3 regions of the Vibrio tubiashii ATCC 19109 genome follow, and region 3 is predicted to be linked to each of the others. Evidence: riboswitches for the same ligand, from Rfam matches in the RefSeq annotation. Region 3 holds a riboswitch; each other region holds the start of a gene.
What was found. A riboswitch is a leader RNA that binds a small molecule or an ion and turns the genes downstream of it on or off. The one in region 3 is predicted to bind thiamine pyrophosphate.
Positions count from the first base shown of each region.

Region 1: it holds a riboswitch for thiamine pyrophosphate, as region 3 does, so the genes downstream of both, thiB (thiamine ABC transporter substrate binding subunit) here and thiC (phosphomethylpyrimidine synthase ThiC) in region 3, are expected to answer to the same signal.
Region 2: it holds a riboswitch for thiamine pyrophosphate, as region 3 does, so the genes downstream of both, thiD (bifunctional hydroxymethylpyrimidine kinase/phosphomethylpyrimidine kinase) here and thiC (phosphomethylpyrimidine synthase ThiC) in region 3, are expected to answer to the same signal.

Region 1 is NZ_CP009354.1:2,914,305-2,920,113, reverse strand. It holds gene fbp (class 1 fructose-bisphosphatase) at 1-510, opposite strand, end outside; gene mpl (UDP-N-acetylmuramate:L-alanyl-gamma-D-glutamyl-meso-diaminopimelate ligase) at 806-2,158, shown strand; gene IX91_RS13270 (flavin prenyltransferase UbiX) at 2,173-2,799, shown strand; TPP riboswitch at 2,848-2,969, shown strand; gene thiB (thiamine ABC transporter substrate binding subunit) at 3,037-4,023, shown strand; gene thiP (thiamine/thiamine pyrophosphate ABC transporter permease ThiP) at 4,033-5,637, shown strand; gene thiQ (thiamine ABC transporter ATP-binding protein) at 5,621-5,809, shown strand, end outside.
Region 2 is NZ_CP009355.1:1,681,345-1,687,153, reverse strand. It holds gene IX91_RS26445 (VCBS domain-containing protein) at 1-856, shown strand, start outside; gene IX91_RS22795 (VCBS domain-containing protein) at 1,153-1,563, shown strand; gene IX91_RS22790 (LysR family transcriptional regulator) at 1,576-2,466, opposite strand; gene IX91_RS22785 (HDOD domain-containing protein) at 2,562-3,392, opposite strand; TPP riboswitch at 3,560-3,669, shown strand; gene thiD (bifunctional hydroxymethylpyrimidine kinase/phosphomethylpyrimidine kinase) at 3,770-4,600, shown strand; gene IX91_RS22775 (ABC transporter ATP-binding protein) at 4,590-5,336, shown strand; partial or broken gene IX91_RS22770 (ABC transporter permease) at 5,416-5,809, shown strand, end outside.
Region 3 is NZ_CP009354.1:3,251,739-3,257,547, reverse strand. It holds tRNA gene IX91_RS14960 (tRNA-Trp) at 30-106, shown strand; gene IX91_RS14950 (multicopper oxidase family protein) at 393-1,775, shown strand; gene crcB (fluoride efflux transporter CrcB) at 1,884-2,267, shown strand; TPP riboswitch at 2,337-2,435, shown strand; gene thiC (phosphomethylpyrimidine synthase ThiC) at 2,599-4,539, shown strand; gene IX91_RS14935 (thiamine phosphate synthase) at 4,539-5,809, shown strand, end outside.

The DNA.
Region 1 (5,809 bases), 340 kb from region 3:
GGTTGAAGAGCCGTAAATGACATAGCCAGCGGCAACTTGCTTGTGACCAGGCTGAAGAAAATCTTCTTCTGTTGGTGGCGTACCGATTGGTGATACACGGCGATAGATGGAGAAAATAGTACCCACAGAAACGTTAACGTCGATGTTAGAAGAACCATCCAGTGGATCCATTAACACCACGTATTTTGCGTTTTTGTTGAGTTCTTTATTAAACGCTACCGCCTCGTCTTCTTCTTCACTGGCAACACCACATACTTGATCTCGGGCTTCAAGAGCGGCCTTAAATTTGTCGTTCGCGTAGACATCGAGCTTTTGCTGATCTTCACCTTGAACGTTTGCAGTACCAACGGCACCAGTAATATCACCTAGACCGGCCGCGTTAATTTCGCGGTTAACAATTTTTGCAGCAAGGCGAATTGAAGAGAGTAGGGATGATAGATCACCGCTAGCGTGGGGGAAGTCCGCTTGTTTTTCAACAATGAACTCGCCAAGGGTGCGCATTCCAGACATGGTTTTTCCTTTAAAAGTCGCTCATAGATAGGGGGAATGGGATGTCTCGTTCTCTAACGGAGCTTTTATGACTACCCGAGATAAGTGTAAAAGTTAGATCTTTTTATTGGTAATGAACTAACTGTCTTAGATCTCAAATTTTTTAGTAAACTTTCAACAGTTTTCACAGCGATGAGAGCTCAGAGAGCGAACAAAGCGTAATCAGTGAGTCAATTCTCTGTCTAAAGTAGTTCGCTTTTTGCCGTATTGTCGCCATAATGAGTGCAATATTTTCCGCTTAGAACAAGGCTTTTCTATGCATATTCATATACTGGGGATCTGTGGCACTTTTATGGGTGGTGCAGCTGTATTAGCGCGTCAGCTAGGACATAAAGTCACGGGATGTGATGCCAATGTTTATCCGCCCATGAGTACTCTACTCGAATCTCAAGGTATTGAAATTATAGAAGGCTTTGACCCGTCACAACTCGACCCAGCACCAGACTTAGTGGTGATTGGTAATGCGATGAGCCGCGGCAACCCATGTGTCGAATATGTACTGAATAATAACCTGCGTTACACCTCTGGTCCGCAGTGGTTACAAGAGTTCTTACTTCATGACCGTTGGGTATTAGCGGTGTCTGGTACTCATGGAAAAACCACAACGTCCAGTATGTTGGCGTGGATCTTAGAAGACTGTGGCTATAAGCCGGGCTTCTTAGTCGGTGGTGTACTGGGTAACTTCGGTCTCTCAGCCCGTCTTGGTGAAAGCATGTTCTTTGTCGTTGAAGCTGATGAATATGACAGTGCTTTTTTCGATAAGCGTTCTAAGTTTGTCCACTACCACCCTCGCACCTTGGTCATGAACAACCTGGAGTTCGATCATGCTGACATCTTTGACGATCTTGAAGCGATAAAACGTCAGTTTCATCATCTTGTTCGCACAGTGCCGGGCAATGGACGCATTTTTGCACCGAAACAAGATGGTGCGCTACAAGATGTACTTGAGCGCGGCTGTTGGAGCGAAACCGAGTTTAGTGGTGAGCAAGGTGACTGGCAGGCGGAGAAAATAAACATTGATGGTTCGCAGTTCAAAGTACTGTTCCAAGGTGAGCAAGTGGGTATTGTGAGTTGGAACCTAGTTGGTGATCACAATGTAGATAACGCTTTGATGGCGATAGCAGCAGCGCGTCATGTCGGGGTCACCCCAGACCTAGCTTGTGAATCTCTAGCCAAATTCATCAATACCAAACGCCGCTTGGAGCTCAAAGGTGAGGTCAATGGCATCACGGTTTACGACGATTTTGCCCATCATCCGACCGCGATTGAACTGACGCTCGGTGGATTACGTAACAAGGTCGGCGATAGCAAAATTATCGCAGTACTCGAACCGCGCAGCGCTACAATGAAGCGAGGTGTACACAAGGATACGTTGGCCGCGTCGTTACAAAAAGCCGATCAAGTGTTCTTATATCAACCCGACTCGATTGATTGGTCGGTGGAAGATATTGCAGAACAATGTGATCAACCTGCGCGAACCTCAGATAATGTCGATGAGCTAGTGGAGCAAATTGTTGCTAGTGCTAGTTCAGGTGACCAGATTCTGGTTATGAGCAATGGCGGGTTCGAAGGTATTCACAATAAGCTTCTGGCAAAGCTAGAGCAATAGTGTAGTTTTTTAATATGATTAAACAACAAAAAGCCATCACCTTAGCCTTTACCGGTGCCTCTGGTGCTCCTTATGGTTTACGCCTTTTAGAGTGCCTTCTGGCTGCTGATTACCAAGTCTATCTGCTTGTTTCATCCGCTGCGAGAGTGGTGCTTGCAACTGAACATGACCTTAAACTGCCAGCTAATCCTGATTCGGCTAAGCAAACTTTGGTTGAGCATCTCAATTGCGACCCAGACAAGCTGGTTGTATGCGGTAAAGACGATTGGTTCTCTCCGGTAGCATCAGGCTCTGCTGCGCCGAAACAGATGGTCGTCTGTCCTTGTTCTGCAGGAAGTGTTGCGGCGATCGCTCACGGTATGTCTGATAACCTGATTGAACGTGCTGCAGACGTGGTGATGAAAGAGCGCGGCCAACTGCTGCTAGTGGTTCGTGAGACCCCATTCTCTACCCTGCATCTAGAGAATATGCACAAGTTGTCACAAATGGGCGTAACCATCATGCCTGCTGCGCCAGGTTTTTATCATCAACCCAAATCGATAGAGGATCTGGTTGATTTTATGGTCGCGCGTATTCTTGATCATCTAGGAATAGATCAAGGATTGGTCCCTCGCTGGGGCTACGACTCTCGTCAGAGCTGATATGTGAACGGCGCTAGCTATTGAGTCACATAACTATTACAATTCGACCGTTACTCATCGGGGAGCTATTGACCTAATTTATGTTAGCGTCAGCTGAGATCGAGCTATCGCTTGGGACCCGTGTACCTGAACCAGATAATGCTGGCGTAGGAATTGAGTTTGGATTTGAACTCCGCTTCTCAAGCCTGTGCCGCTCAGACAAGGAGAGAGCGAGCAGTGAAAAACACTCTAAGCACCATTTCAATTAGTACCCTAGCGTTAGCAACGCTGGCGACATTCTCAGCGACAGCCACAGAAAACAGTTTAACCGTTTATACCTACGACTCTTTTGCCGCCGATTGGGGCCCAGGTCCTGTTGTAGAAAAAGCGTTTGAAGCGCATTGTGGTTGTGATGTTAATTTCGTCGCGTTGGATGATGGTGTTTCTATCCTTAACCGTCTACGTTTAGAAGGTGACAACAGCAAAGCGGATATCATTTTAGGCTTAGACAACAACCTAATAGCGGAAGCGAAAAAGACAGGTTTGTTGGCTGAACATAGCGTAGACACTAGCAAGGTTTCATTGCCAAATGGGTGGGCAGACAAAACTTTCGTTCCTTATGATTTCGGCTACTTTGCGTTTGTTTACAACAAAGAGAAGCTAGCTAACCCACCAAAAAGCTTGAAAGAGCTGGTGGAGTCTCGCGATGATCTGAAAGTGATCTATCAAGATCCACGTACTTCAACACCAGGGCAAGGTCTGATGCTGTGGATGAAGTCTGTTTACGGAGATGACGTGACTCAGGCTTGGCAAAATCTAGCCAAGAAAACCGTAACTGTGACTAAAGGTTGGTCTGAAGCGTATTCAATGTTCCTCGAAGGTGAGTCTGATCTGGTTCTCTCTTACACCACGTCACCTGCCTATCACTTGATTGCCGAAAGTGACAACAAGTATGCAGCCGCTGATTTTACCGAAGGTCACTACACTCAAGTGGAAGTGGCTGCGAAGGTAAAAGCGTCTAAAAATCAAAAGCTAGCCGATGAGTTTATGAACTTTATTCTTAGTGATGAGTTCCAATCAGCGATGCCAACAGGTAACTGGATGTACCCAGTCACAGACGTTGCACTGCCTGAAGGTTTTGAAACCCTAACTCTTCCAAGCAAGGCTCTGACCTTTAGCGCCGACGAAGTGGCCGAAAATCGTAAATCTTGGATTCGCGAATGGCAAAGTGCGCTGACATTCTAAGAGGCTCTTTTGCGTAATACCCCAAAAATTGGCTTATGGGTCGCGATATTCATCGCGACCTTTGTCGTTTCTGCTCTTGGTGCTTTACTGGTTAACGCGCCATCGCTAGATATCAGTCAGGTGTGGAGTGATCCATACTATCGACATGTCACCAAATTCAGTTTCTATCAGTCTTTTCTCTCTACTTTGCTCAGTGTTGGTTTTGCCATCCCAGTCGCGCATGCGTTATCTCGCCGTCGATTTAGGGGTAAATCCCTGTTACTCAAACTGTTTGCTACCACACTGGTGTTGCCTGTCTTAGTCGGGGTGTTTGGCCTTCTTGCCATTTATGGCAATAGTGGTTTGATTGCTGAATTGTTCAAAAGCCTAGACAGCAAGTTGCCGTTCTCAATATATGGGCTGAATGGGATTTTGTTGGCGCATGTGTTTTTTAATCTTCCTTATGCGACCCGATTGCTGCTGCAGGCATTAGACTCTATTCCACAAGAGCAGCATAAACTGTGCGCCCATCTTGGCATGGGACACAGGGATAAATTTCGCTGGATTGAGTGGCCGCGTCTACGACAGCAATTACCTCATGTCAGTGGCTTGGTGTTCATGCTCTGCTTTACCAGTTTTGCAACCGTAATGGCACTCGGTGGTGGGCCTAAATCAACCACGATTGAGTTGGCCATCTATCAAGCCATTAAGTTTGATTTCGATCTCCAAGCTGGCGCGCTATTGGCTATCTGGCAAATGATGCTGTGTGGTGTGATGGCGCTGACCATTCAACGTTTAGCAAAACCGATTTCAGTCACCTCTGGCTCGCAGACTCAGATTATTTACTTGTCTAAAGACTCGTTTGTTTCTAAGTGTTGGGATTGGGGATGGATAGCCTTTTCAATGCTGCTGGTGCTACCTCCGTTACTGATGGTGCTGCTCAGTGGTCTTAACAGTCACGCGGTTTATGTTTTCACCGATGAGCGCTTTTGGCAGGCGCTATGGGCGTCCGTGAAAGTGGCGACCATGGCAAGTGTGATAGCGGTGATTGCTGGCATTGCCATCTTGTTAACCAGCCGGAGATTGCGCCTTAACTATCGTGAGAAGAGTGCGGATCATATTGAGTTGATTGGCACCATTATTCTTGTCACACCCGGTCTCGTGATTTCCACCGGACTGTTTCTATTGCTGCGCTCATTTACGGATGTATTTAGCTTAGCGCTAGTGGTTGTCGTAGCCGTGAACGCGTTAATGGGTCTGCCATATGTGATTAAAACGCTCTCTCAGCCAATGCTGCATGTTGAGCAGCAGTATCAATATGTTTGTGCCAGTTTAGGCATGAAAGGTTGGAATCGTTTTAAAGTGGTTGAGTGGAAGGCGCTGAAAAAGCCGATGGCTCATGCCTTTGCGATCAGTTTTATGTTTGCGATTGGTGATTTAAGTGCGATTGCACTGTTTGGTAGTCAGGAATTTCGCACCTTGCCACTTTACCTATTCCAACTGCTCGGTAGTTACCAAATGGAATCTGCCGCAGTAGTCTCTGTAACTCTATTGTTCTTGAGCGTCGGCTGTTTCACGCTCATTGAAACCTTATTAAAAGCCAACTCGAAGGTGAATCATGCTGACCTTAAGTAATGTCGATTACTACTATCACAATGAACTGTTTCACTTTGATACTTCGATTTCACCGCAGTCGATTGTTGCCCTGATGGGGCCAAGTGGCGCAGGTAAATCGACATTATTGGCTTTGGTAGCGGGTTTTATTGAGCCGACCGAGGGAGCGATTGAGGTTGAAGGCAGCAATATT
Region 2 (5,809 bases), on a different replicon from region 3:
TGGCATCGGCTTTGACTTGCTACAAGCGAGCAGCGCAGATGAATGGTTGTGGGGCGGCCCAAATGACGGTTCTGATGCAGGTCAAACAGACAGCTTCGCTTGGAGTGATTCTACGGTAGGTACATCGGCGCAGTCAGGTACTGATTACGTGAAAGACTTTGATGCTGGCGAAGACATCATTGACCTATCAGGCTTCGTCAATGTTAATGATGTTTGGCAATCGGTCTCAGTGGCACAGCAAGTGAATATCGATGAGGTTGGAACTGATACGCAAATTAGCTTGTTCGATAGCAATCAAGATTTGGTTCAAACCATCACCTTACAAGATGTGCTGATAAGCGAGCTGGCCAGTGAAGATACTTCCGGTATGACTCAAGCAGAGCTGCTGAGCACCTTAGTCAGTGACCAAGCGATCACTATCTCTCAAACCTATGGGCATGAAGGGGACGATACCTTAACCGGCAGCGCAAGTGACGACATCTTGTTAGGCGGACTGGGCGAAGATACCTTTGTCATGCTGAGTGAGAATGCAGGCACGGCATTGAACCCAACCCAAGACACCTTGGCGGATTTTTCAGTCAGTGATGACATCATCGATTTGTCAGACCTACTTCCGGATGCACCGAGCATGAATGATTTATTTGCGAGCATAGACGCTTCTGTTGTCGACGATATCAACGATCCTAATGATGACGCATACACCTTGTTACAAGTTATCGATGAGAACGGCGGACAAACCAACATTAAGATCAATGATATGGGGTATAGCGAACTCGGCTTAGGTGCAGGCGCGACCGATGATGCGATCGTGACTGCATTAGTCGAACAACTAAAAGTCCTCCAAGTCGAGACATAGAATAACGATCTTTACTATCAGTCGAAATAATTACAGGGGGAGCAATGAGCTCCTCTTTTTAGTTTTAGACGGTGAAATTCAATGTGAGAATGATATTTTCATTTTGGCTCTATAACTCTTGTTTTGCTTCCCATTTTGAGAATGCAGATAGCGAATTTTTTGCGGAAATATTATCTATTTGAAAATACGAAGTTATATACACCTTGTTGAGTATTTCTGTTTTGGCATGCACATTGCGTTAGTAGAAGATATGAATGCTCACATTAGTTGAGTCTAGATATCTTAAGGAGAACGTTATGGCTTACCTAAACCAAATGACCAATAACACCCATATGGCGAACTCTTTTGGTGCATCGTCGGGCGATGCGAGCCTACTATCAATGGTACAGCGTGACTTCTCCCCATTGCTGTTTGACTCCGGTATGTTCTCGATCAGTGGAGAAAACCGTCGTCGCATTCGTTTCAATCCTAAGAGTGTCACTGCAAAGGTTGGCACATTAGGCTCTTTAGTTATTGACGAGTCCGGTCACTGGGATTATTCGGTCTATAGCATTAAAACCCAGTACTTAGTGATGGGGGAAAGAAAGATTGAAACCTTCTTCTTACGTTCGACAGACGGTAATCGCTTTGCTGTGACGATTGTGCTTGTTGGCGATAATGGTGGCGCTTCGATTGAAGAGTTAGAAACCACGATCAGTTTTGGCTAACGAGCGTACATTTTACTGCTGAAAATGTTGCACCACTTCGTTTTTAATAGTTTCAAGGCGTTTCGGTAGCTGGCGATGTTTTTTAGTCAAGAAATACAAGGTTTCTACCACTTCATTACTTGGATCGAAGATAGAAATTCGTTCACTCTCGGCAAACGAATCGAGTGCGCTTTTGGGCAAGACGGTAAATCCTAATCCATTGGCAACAGGCAGCAAGATTTGGCTCAACTGATTGATGTAGCCTGTGACCGGAATATCATCGATATTCATTTTCTCCAGCTCAGACTCCCCGCATTGAGCAAAGTAAATCGAAAGGTAATGAATCGCGTCCGGGTGTTGGATTAGACCGATTTCTTTTAGCATCTCTTGGCTTAAATTTTTAGATGCACGTGATTTGGGCAGCATTAAACATAGCGGCTCATTGCCTAAAACTTCTGAACTAAACCGAGAATCAGATGGAACCTGCGTCACAATTCCAATGTCTGTTGCGCCAGATAAGACATCAGCAACAATTTTTTGATGAGGCGCGGCCTCTAGTCTTGATATGAGCTGCGAGTATTTACATTGTAAATTGAGTAGATGTGGGTAGAGCAATAGTGCCAGTGAACCCGAACAAGACAGCGAAACATCACCTGAAAAAGGGTCTTCCATGTTTAAAGAGCTAAGCAGTTCAGACTCTTGTCGCTCAAGCTGAATCGCATGTTGGTAAACACTACGGCCAGCTTCTGTAACTTCAAAACTTTTGTTGTGCCTTTCAATTAATGGATAGCCGCAAGCTTGCTCGAGTTTTTTGATATGTTGACTAACACCAGGCTGAGTCATAAACAGCTTCTCAGCAGTTTTGGTAAAGTGGCCTGTATCGAGCAGGGTAACGAAGGTTTTGAGCCAGACAGGGTTAATCATCGTACTTTCTCATAACATAAAATTATCGAGATTAGTTTATGCGATAACAGAGGTTTCTGATAGAAAAAAGGCGAGCCGTACGCTCACCTTATGTTTTACGCGGCGTTTAAGTGGGATGCGAGGTCACGACCATTGCCTCGATATTTGTCGATTGTTGGTGCAAAGGCAGCTGAAATATGCAACAAGCGAGAGTCCGGGTGTTCGGTAAGGTAGCGAGCTTTGCCTTCTTCGCTTTCGAGCAGATCCCAGTCGCGATGAATCGAACGGGCCAAATGAAGAGTGGTGGCCATTTTAGGAGAAATCTCGGCATCTCGTGGCTCCGCAAAATTTGCAATGGCGTCGACCATGTCATCAGGGAAGCGCCAAGTTTTGGCTAGTTTTGCTCCAAGAGTAGGTGCTGTGATATCTAATATTTCTTCCTGAACCGCAATGGCACTTTCACCCGCTTCGGCTCTTTCTGCAATGGCTTTTGCTTGCTCTGGAACTAACGTATGAATCATCAACTCGCCAATGTTGTGTAATACGCCCGTTGTGAAAACTTCATTGCTATCCATGCCTGTCTCAACGGCAATTTTGCTAGCAATAATCGACACTTCGAACGTTTCTTCCCAGTATTTATCCATATCTAATGTTTTAATTCTAGGGAAGGCACTAGAGAGAACTGAAGCGACAACTAATGTTCTCACGGGGCCTGTTCCAACTCGAAGTAAGGCTTCATTTATCGAAGATACGCTTTTGCTTCCTCCAAAATGAGCTGAATTGGCAAGACGGAGCAATCTAGCGCTAAGAACTTGATCCGTTGCTATTTTATTCGCTAGTTCTTTAAAGTCGACATCACTTGTGTTGACCATATCGAGAAGCTCTTGAAGTACCTTCTGGATTCTCGGTAACTCGTTCAGTCGAGATAGTAGTGCCTCCTGGCTCATAGCTCTCTCCTTAATTCCATGTGAGCTAAGTTACTATAGTTCAGAAACTTATCCTGTTACAAAGATAAGCAATCAATACCATATGTGCGGGCTAATGTTTTGTTTGTTTTTTGTAGCATCGCACCAAATAAGTGATGCACTAAATTTACTTTTATTGTTATCATCTGCGGAAATAGTCGGGGAGCCTACCCAATAGGGAAAGGGCTGAGATCGCGAAGCGAGACCCGTTGAACCTGATTCAGTTAGCACTGACGTAGGGAACTATGCACACTAATTCCATTTCTCGGGTTTAGTGTACTCGCATTCGATAGTAAGTCTCTTTATGAGCGTTCTTTTCGTGGTCGAGAGTTCCTATACGTCTTGTAGTAGGAGCATCTATGCCACATTCACAAGACACAACACCTATTGTATTAACCATTGCTGGCTCTGACAGCGGTGGCGGCGCAGGCATCCAAGCGGATATTAAAGCGATGTCAGCGACAGGCAGTTACGCGTGCTCTGTCATTACAGCCATTACTTCGCAAAACACCCGAGGTGTGACCGCCATTCACCCGATTCCATTAGCGCATATTGAAAGCCAGCTTGATGCCGTATTTACTGATTTGAATGTCGTCGCGGTTAAGGTTGGTATGCTGGCTGATGCCGAAATCATTAAGGTCGTGGCGGCTAAAATACGTCAATACCAACCTAAGCATCTCGTGGTTGACCCTGTCATGGTTGCAACAAGCGGTGATCTGTTACTAGAACAATCGGCAATCTCTACGCTCAAACAAGAACTGCTACCACTCGCGGATCTTATTACCCCGAACCTACCTGAAGGGGCGGCTCTGATTGGTGGTGAGGTTCCTCAAGATGAAGAGCAAATGGGGGCGATGATCGAGTCATTACGCGCGCTTGGGGCGAAAGCAGTGCTGCTTAAAGGTGGGCACTTAGAGAAAGACCAAAACAGTAATGATCTCCTTATTGAGCAAGAAAGCAGTGAGTTATTGAGCGCAAAACGTGTCGCGACCAAAAATACGCACGGTACAGGTTGCACCCTCTCTTCTGCCATTGCTTCATACCTTGCTCAAGGTAACCGTCTTCATAAAGCGGTGTATCTTGGTAAGCAATATATCTCTCAAGCCATTGCGCACGCCGATCAGTTAGATGTGGGTCAAGGTCATGGCCCAGTGAACCACTTTTTCTGTGGCCACACCAATGTGCGCTAAAGCGATCGGGATAGAGCTCAAGGCGTCACAGCTTCGCTATCTCGATAGCCCAACCCCGACCCTAACTGGCTTAGATATGCACATCCCAGCTGGGAAGTGGACCAGTCTGCTGGGTCGAAGCGGCTGCGGTAAAACCACTCTGTTGCGGTATTTAGCTGGTTTGCTAGATAACAAAGTGGAGTGGCAAGGGACGCTTAAGCTAAGCCAAGGGCAAGACTTACATGAGCAAATCGCCTACATGGCCCAGCAAGACCTATTACTGCCTTGGTTAAATGTCATAGATAACGTTATGTTAAGCCGTAACTTTGGTGCGCAAAATGTTGATCATGACAAAGCACTTCAGTTGCTTGAACAGGTTGGGTTAGCTGCCCATGTTAATAGTATGCCTGCTCAGTTATCTGGGGGAATGCGTCAGCGTGTTGCCCTTGCGCGTACACTGATGCAAGACAAGCCTGTTGTGCTAATGGATGAGCCTTTTTCAGCGCTAGATGCCGTCACGCGCCATAAGTTGCAATCCTTGTCAGCCAAGTTACTCAAGGGCAAAACCGTTGTGCTGATTACCCACGATCCCCAAGAAGCAGTACGTTTATCGGATGCGCTCTATTTGCTTCAGGGTGTACCTGCCTATGCGCACCCGTTGGACGTTCCTACCTCACTGCCTCCGCGCGAGATAGATGGTGAGTGCGCAGCTTTGCAGCGAAGTATTCTAGACAAGTTGGAGCAAGACTATGAGTAAGGTAACGAATCTAGAACTTACGCTGCCTAATAAGAGAATCAACGCTCAGGTGACAAACCCAATGGTGCGTATGACGGTTAGCCTGTTGGTGATTTTGGGCATTTGGCACAGCGTTGTGGTTTTTTTTGATATGCCAAGCTTCATTTTGCCTGCTCCGCTAGATGTCTTCGAGCGATTGATTTCACGTTTTGATGTACTCATGAAACACACTCTTGTTACTGGGCAAGAAATCATACTGGGTTTACTGCTTGGCCTCTCTATGGGGCTTATCTTTGCACTGCAAATGTTGCTGTTTAAACCATTAAAACGTTGGCTGTTACCCATGCTTATTGCGAGCCAAGCAATTCCGGTGTTTGCCATTGCGCCTGTACTGATGCTTTGGCTTGGGTACGGCATCGCGTCCAAGGTGGTGATGGCGGCAATCATTATCTTCTTTCCTGTGACCACTTGTTGCTATGACGGTTTGCGCAATA
Region 3 (5,809 bases):
TCTATTCGAACCTGATTGTAGAAAAATTTAGGGGTGTAGCTCCAATTGGCAGAGCAGCGGATTCCAAATCCGCGTGTTGGGAGTTCGAATCTCTCCACCCCTGCCATCTTCGAAAGCCTCAGCAGAAATGCTGAGGCTTTTTTCGTATTCGTGTCAAATCAAAGCAGCGGATTTCGCCATTACCAAAGACGAGCGTGCCGGGAGCTGGAGTGCCAGCCCAGTCGAATCTTTCCACCCTGCCATATTCAAGGCTCTAGCAGAAATGCTGGAGCCTTTTTGTTTTTCTAAAGGCGAGTACATCACCCCTAGCTCTCAAACTCGATTCCTTGTTGAGAATTATTCTTACTAATCTGTTACATTTGGTAACTTGTTTACTCAATTGTCTCTAGTTTATGGATATTTCTCGTCGCCACTTTATTAAAACAGGATTAGCTGTTTCTGCATTAAGCGTTTTGCCTGCATGTACTCTAACTCGTGCTAAGAGTGATAAGGGTGAGTTCGTTTATGAGCTCACCGCAGAGCCAGCAACGGCCGAACTAGTACCTGGTTATACAACGAATGTACTTGGATTTAATGGTGAGATTCCAGCCCCAACGATTCGTTGTCGTCAAGGACAAGAAGTTACGATCAGATTTACCAATAAGCTTTTAGAGCCAACCACGATTCACTGGCATGGGCTAAGAATTCCAATAGAAATGGATGGTGTACCATTCTTAAGTCAGGCACCAATCATGCCGGGTGAAACTTTCGAGTATCGCTTTACCCCACCTGATGCAGGGACCTTCTGGTATCACCCACATATGAATAGCGTCAAGCAACTTGGTATGGGTTTAGTGGGACTGATCATCGTCGAAGAAGCGGTTCCAGTAGAGTTTGGTGAAGAACACGAGTTGATGCTTAAGCACTGGCACCTTGATAAACAGGGGCAGTGGAAAGAGTTAATGATCCCTCGTCTTAGCGCGAGAATGGGAACCCCCGGAGAGTGGAGTAGCGTCAATGGTGTACATGAGCCTAAGTATCAATTAAAGGAAAATGCCACTACTCGGCTGCGTATCGCAAACGTCGATAATACCATTACCTATCCGATTGCTATTGAAGGGGCGGAAGCATGGGTGATAGCCATCGATGGTAACCCGATTAAAACTCCCTATAAGCTCTCTCAACATAAAATTGGCCCAGGTATGAGGGTTGACCTTGCCTTAAGAGCTCCGAAGCAAGGAGAGTCCGTTTACGTCCGATACATGAAAGGCAGATTTCCGTTTCCTCTGTGTGAGTTTGAAGCGATCAGGTCTGATCTTTCCGATCACAGACCGATCCCTCAACTTCCTCTTAATCCAGTGCCTGATCTTGATTTAGCCAATGCGGAGAGAGTCGACTTCGTATTTGAATGGGAAGGAGCAATTTCACCGGTTGGAAAAGATGGTAAGTCAGTTCCTAAGTTTTGGTTAACCAACAAACGGGCTTGGGAAGGGATGTCGAAAGATAATATTCCCGAGCCACTCGCTTCGTTACAACTGGGCAAAACTTATGTTTTCTATCTCAAGAATGTCACTCAGTATCATCACCCAATTCATATCCATGGCCATACATTCACAGTATTAGAGCTCAATGGTAAAAAGGTCGACGAGCCTTTCCACACTGACACTGTTTTACTAGGCAAAAACGGCACGGCTATCGCAGCGTTCGTGGCGGATAATCCAGGGCGCTGGATGTATCACTGTCATGTGATCGAGCATATGAAAACCGGTCTAATGGGATATATAGAAGTTAAGTGACTCCTGTAACTTTTAAAATGTTTGCAGTTAGCAATGGCTAAATCTTAATTTATGATCTTCCGTGAGCGTGTATTTTGGCTACAATACACCCAGTCAATTGGAGGAATTATGGGTCAGTTTTCAATATTGGGTTTTATCGCACTCGGTGGTGCATTTGGAGCATGCTCTCGTTATCTTGTTTCAGAGCTTTGTGTTGTGCTTCTTGGGCGTGGCTTTCCATACGGTACGCTAACTGTTAACGTGGTCGGTTCTTTTATTATGGGCTTGCTTATTGCGGCTTTTGAAAATGAGATGCTAGCTACCGAACCATGGCGCCAAATTATCGGATTGGGCTTTCTTGGAGCACTCACCACCTTCTCTACATTCTCTATGGATAATGTGCTTCTAATGCAGCAAGGTGCATTTTTTAAGATGAGTTTGAACGTGTTGCTGAATGTCTTTTTAAGCATTTCTGCCGCATGGATTGGTTTTCAAATACTCATCAAGAGCTAATGTTGGTTAAAATTTAGCTAATTATTGTTCATCACGGCTTGGTTTACCCAAGCCGTTTTTATATACTGCAATTACTTGTCGGAGTGCCATAAGGCTGAGACCGTTTATTCGGGATCCGTTGAACCTGATCAGATTAGAATCTGCGAAGGGAACAAGAGAAGATATCTACACCAGAGTTCTTTCTGGTTACCTATCAAATAGTCGAATGTTGTTATATACCATTAGTGCAGACTAATAAGGTCATAATTCGATTCCTCTTGTCGCATCTTTCCGCCAAGCATTTTTATCCCATTACTTTTTATCTAAGAATAACAAAGCAAGGAAAAATGCTATGTCGAGTCGCAAACAAGCGAGACTGGAAGCAAAACAGTTCATTGATACACTTTCGGTACAGCCGTACCCAAATTCAAGCAAAGTCTATGTAGAGGGTTCACGCCCAGATATTCGTGTGCCTATGCGAGAAATCTCACTCGCGGATAGTCTTATCGGGGGCACAAAAGAAGCGCCTATTTTAGAGCCCAATGAGCCTGTACGTGTTTACGATACTTCTGGTGTATACACTGACCCAGAACACACTATTGACCTTTACAGCGGCCTACCAAAGCTAAGAGAAGGGTGGATTGAAGAACGTGCCGATACTGAATTACTCGACGATGTTAGCTCGGTATACACCAAGGAGCGTTTAGAAGACGAGACGCTTGATGAGCTACGTTATGGCAATTTGCCACGAATTAGACGTGCTAAAGATGGTCAGTGTGTCACTCAGCTGCACTATGCGCGCAAGGGTATTGTTACCCCAGAGATGGAATACATCGCCCTACGTGAAAACATGGGTCGCGCTCAATATCGCGATCAGGTGTTAAATCAGCAGCACCCTGGTCAAAGCTTTGGGGCCAACTTACCCAAAGACATTACTGCAGAATTTGTTCGTAAAGAAGTCGCAGAAGGTCGAGCGATTATCCCTTCCAATATTAACCACCCAGAATCTGAACCAATGATTATTGGGCGTAACTTCTTAGTTAAAGTAAACGCTAATATCGGTAATTCATCAGTGACATCTTCAATTGAGGAAGAGGTTGAGAAGCTAGTATGGGCGACTCGCTGGGGTGGCGATACTGTTATGGATCTGTCTACTGGCCGCAATATTCATGAAACTCGTGAGTGGATTTTACGTAACAGCCCGGTGCCGATTGGTACTGTGCCAATGTACCAAGCGCTTGAAAAAGTAAACGGCATTGCGGAAAACCTCAACTGGGAAGTGATGCGCGATACTCTGATTGAGCAAGCAGAGCAGGGCGTCGATTACTTCACTATTCACGCAGGTTTGCTACTTCGCTATGTACCTATGACGGCAAAACGTGTGACTGGCATTGTTTCTCGTGGTGGTTCTATTATCGCGAAATGGTGTTTAGCGCATCATCAGGAAAGCTTCTTATATACTCACTTCCGCGAGATTTGTGAAATCTGTGCCAAGTATGATGTGGCGCTTTCTCTTGGCGATGGATTACGTCCTGGCTCAGTAGCCGATGCGAACGATGAAGCGCAATTTGCTGAGCTTCGTACTCTTGGTGAACTAACCAAGATTGCTTGGGAATATGACGTACAGGTCATTATTGAAGGGCCTGGCCATATTCCGATGCATATGATCAAAGAGAACATGGAAGAGCAGCTAGAGCACTGTCATGAAGCGCCGTTTTACACCCTTGGCCCACTGACAACCGATGTTGCGCCGGGCTATGATCATATCACTTCAGGTATTGGTGCCGCGATGATTGGTTGGTATGGCTGTGCGATGCTTTGTTACGTTACTCCAAAAGAGCACCTTGGCTTACCGAACAAAGAAGACGTTAAGGTAGGTATGATCACCTATAAGCTCGCAGCACATGCGGCCGACTTAGCCAAAGGTCATCCTGGTGCTCAGGTCCGTGATAATGCGCTTTCTAAAGCGCGTTTTGAATTCCGTTGGGAAGACCAGTTCAACTTATCGCTAGATCCTGACACTGCACGAGCTTACCACGATGAAACTCTACCTCAAGAGTCTGGAAAGGTTGCACACTTCTGTTCAATGTGTGGACCTAAGTTCTGTTCAATGAAGATTTCACAAGAGGTACGAGAGTACGCGAAAGATACTGAACAAGTAGCGGCGGACCAAGCTATCTCGATTAAAATGCTCGACGATCCACTTGAAGGTATGCGTCAAAAATCGCAGGAGTTTCGAGATACAGGTTCTGAGCTATACCACCCAGCAGCTCATGCAGAGGTAAGTGACTAATGAGCAAAATCCTAATTCCGTCATCATTGATTGAGCTAACAGGCTTAGTTCAGCAATGTTTGTTGTTGGCGAAAGAACGGGGTTTTTGCGTCGAAGAGGTTGAGTTGGGTGTAAGCCCAACTCAGTCTGTTCAGCTTGTTCGCGACCAACAAATTACACATGTCGCTACCGATCTCATTGATGGGTACGACTATGACTCAGATTACCCGTTTACACTTTATTATCGTTCAGGCTTGTCAGTAGAAGCCTGTGCAGAGCAACCATCTAATGCCATTTATATTGGCATTGCTGATGGTTTGGCTTGTGATAAAAAGGATGAAGTGCTCCAGATCGATATTTGGCGTCATCCCATTAACGATGAAGTGAGAGCGCTTTCCGTTAAGTCTAAACTCAATTCTGTATTTGAGTCTGAGTATCACTTTGCTTGGATAGTCGTGTTGACCGTACTTGATTTTCCTATCGAAGATGCGTTAACACTCGCGCGAGGAATGACAACTCAACAAGCGAATGTTTCACGTGAAACAGTGTTGAATGAGAAATCATTGACTCATTGGGCTGAGCATTTCAATGAGTTCCCAACCCCCGTACTAGAAGATAGCCGACTGGGCATACAAGTTGGGTGGTCTGCGCAAGGGGAGAGTGTCCGCTTTGCTAACTTAACTAAACAGAGTTTAGGGCTTTACCCAGTGGTCGATGATGTTGCTTGGATTGAGCGCTTGCTGCCGTTAGGTATCAACACCATTCAACTGCGAATCAAGAACCCACAACAAGCCGATTTAGAACAACAGATCATTCGAGCGATTGAACTCGGTCGTCAATATAAAGCGCAGGTGTTTATCAATGACTACTGGCAGTTAGCGATCAAGCATGGTGCTTATGGTGTTCATCTTGGACAAGAAGATATAGAAGAGTCGAATTTGGCTCAGCTAACCAAAGCGGGTATTCATTTAGGCCTTTCTACCCATGGCTATTACGAGCTGCTTCGTATTGTGCAGATCCACCCCAGCTACATTGCGCTGGGACATATATTCCCAACCACTACTAAGCAGATGCCGTCTAAGCCACAAGGTTTAGTGCGTTTGGCTCTATATCAAAAATTGATTGATAGCATTCCTTATGGTTGCGCGCATGAGGGCGCTAGTGGTTTGGCTCTTGGTTATCCAACGGTAGCAATCGGCGGTATTGACCAATCGAACGCAGACCAAGTTTGGCAAACCGGCGTTTCGAGCTTGGCGGTTGTTAGAGCGATTACTTTGGCGCAGTCACCTAA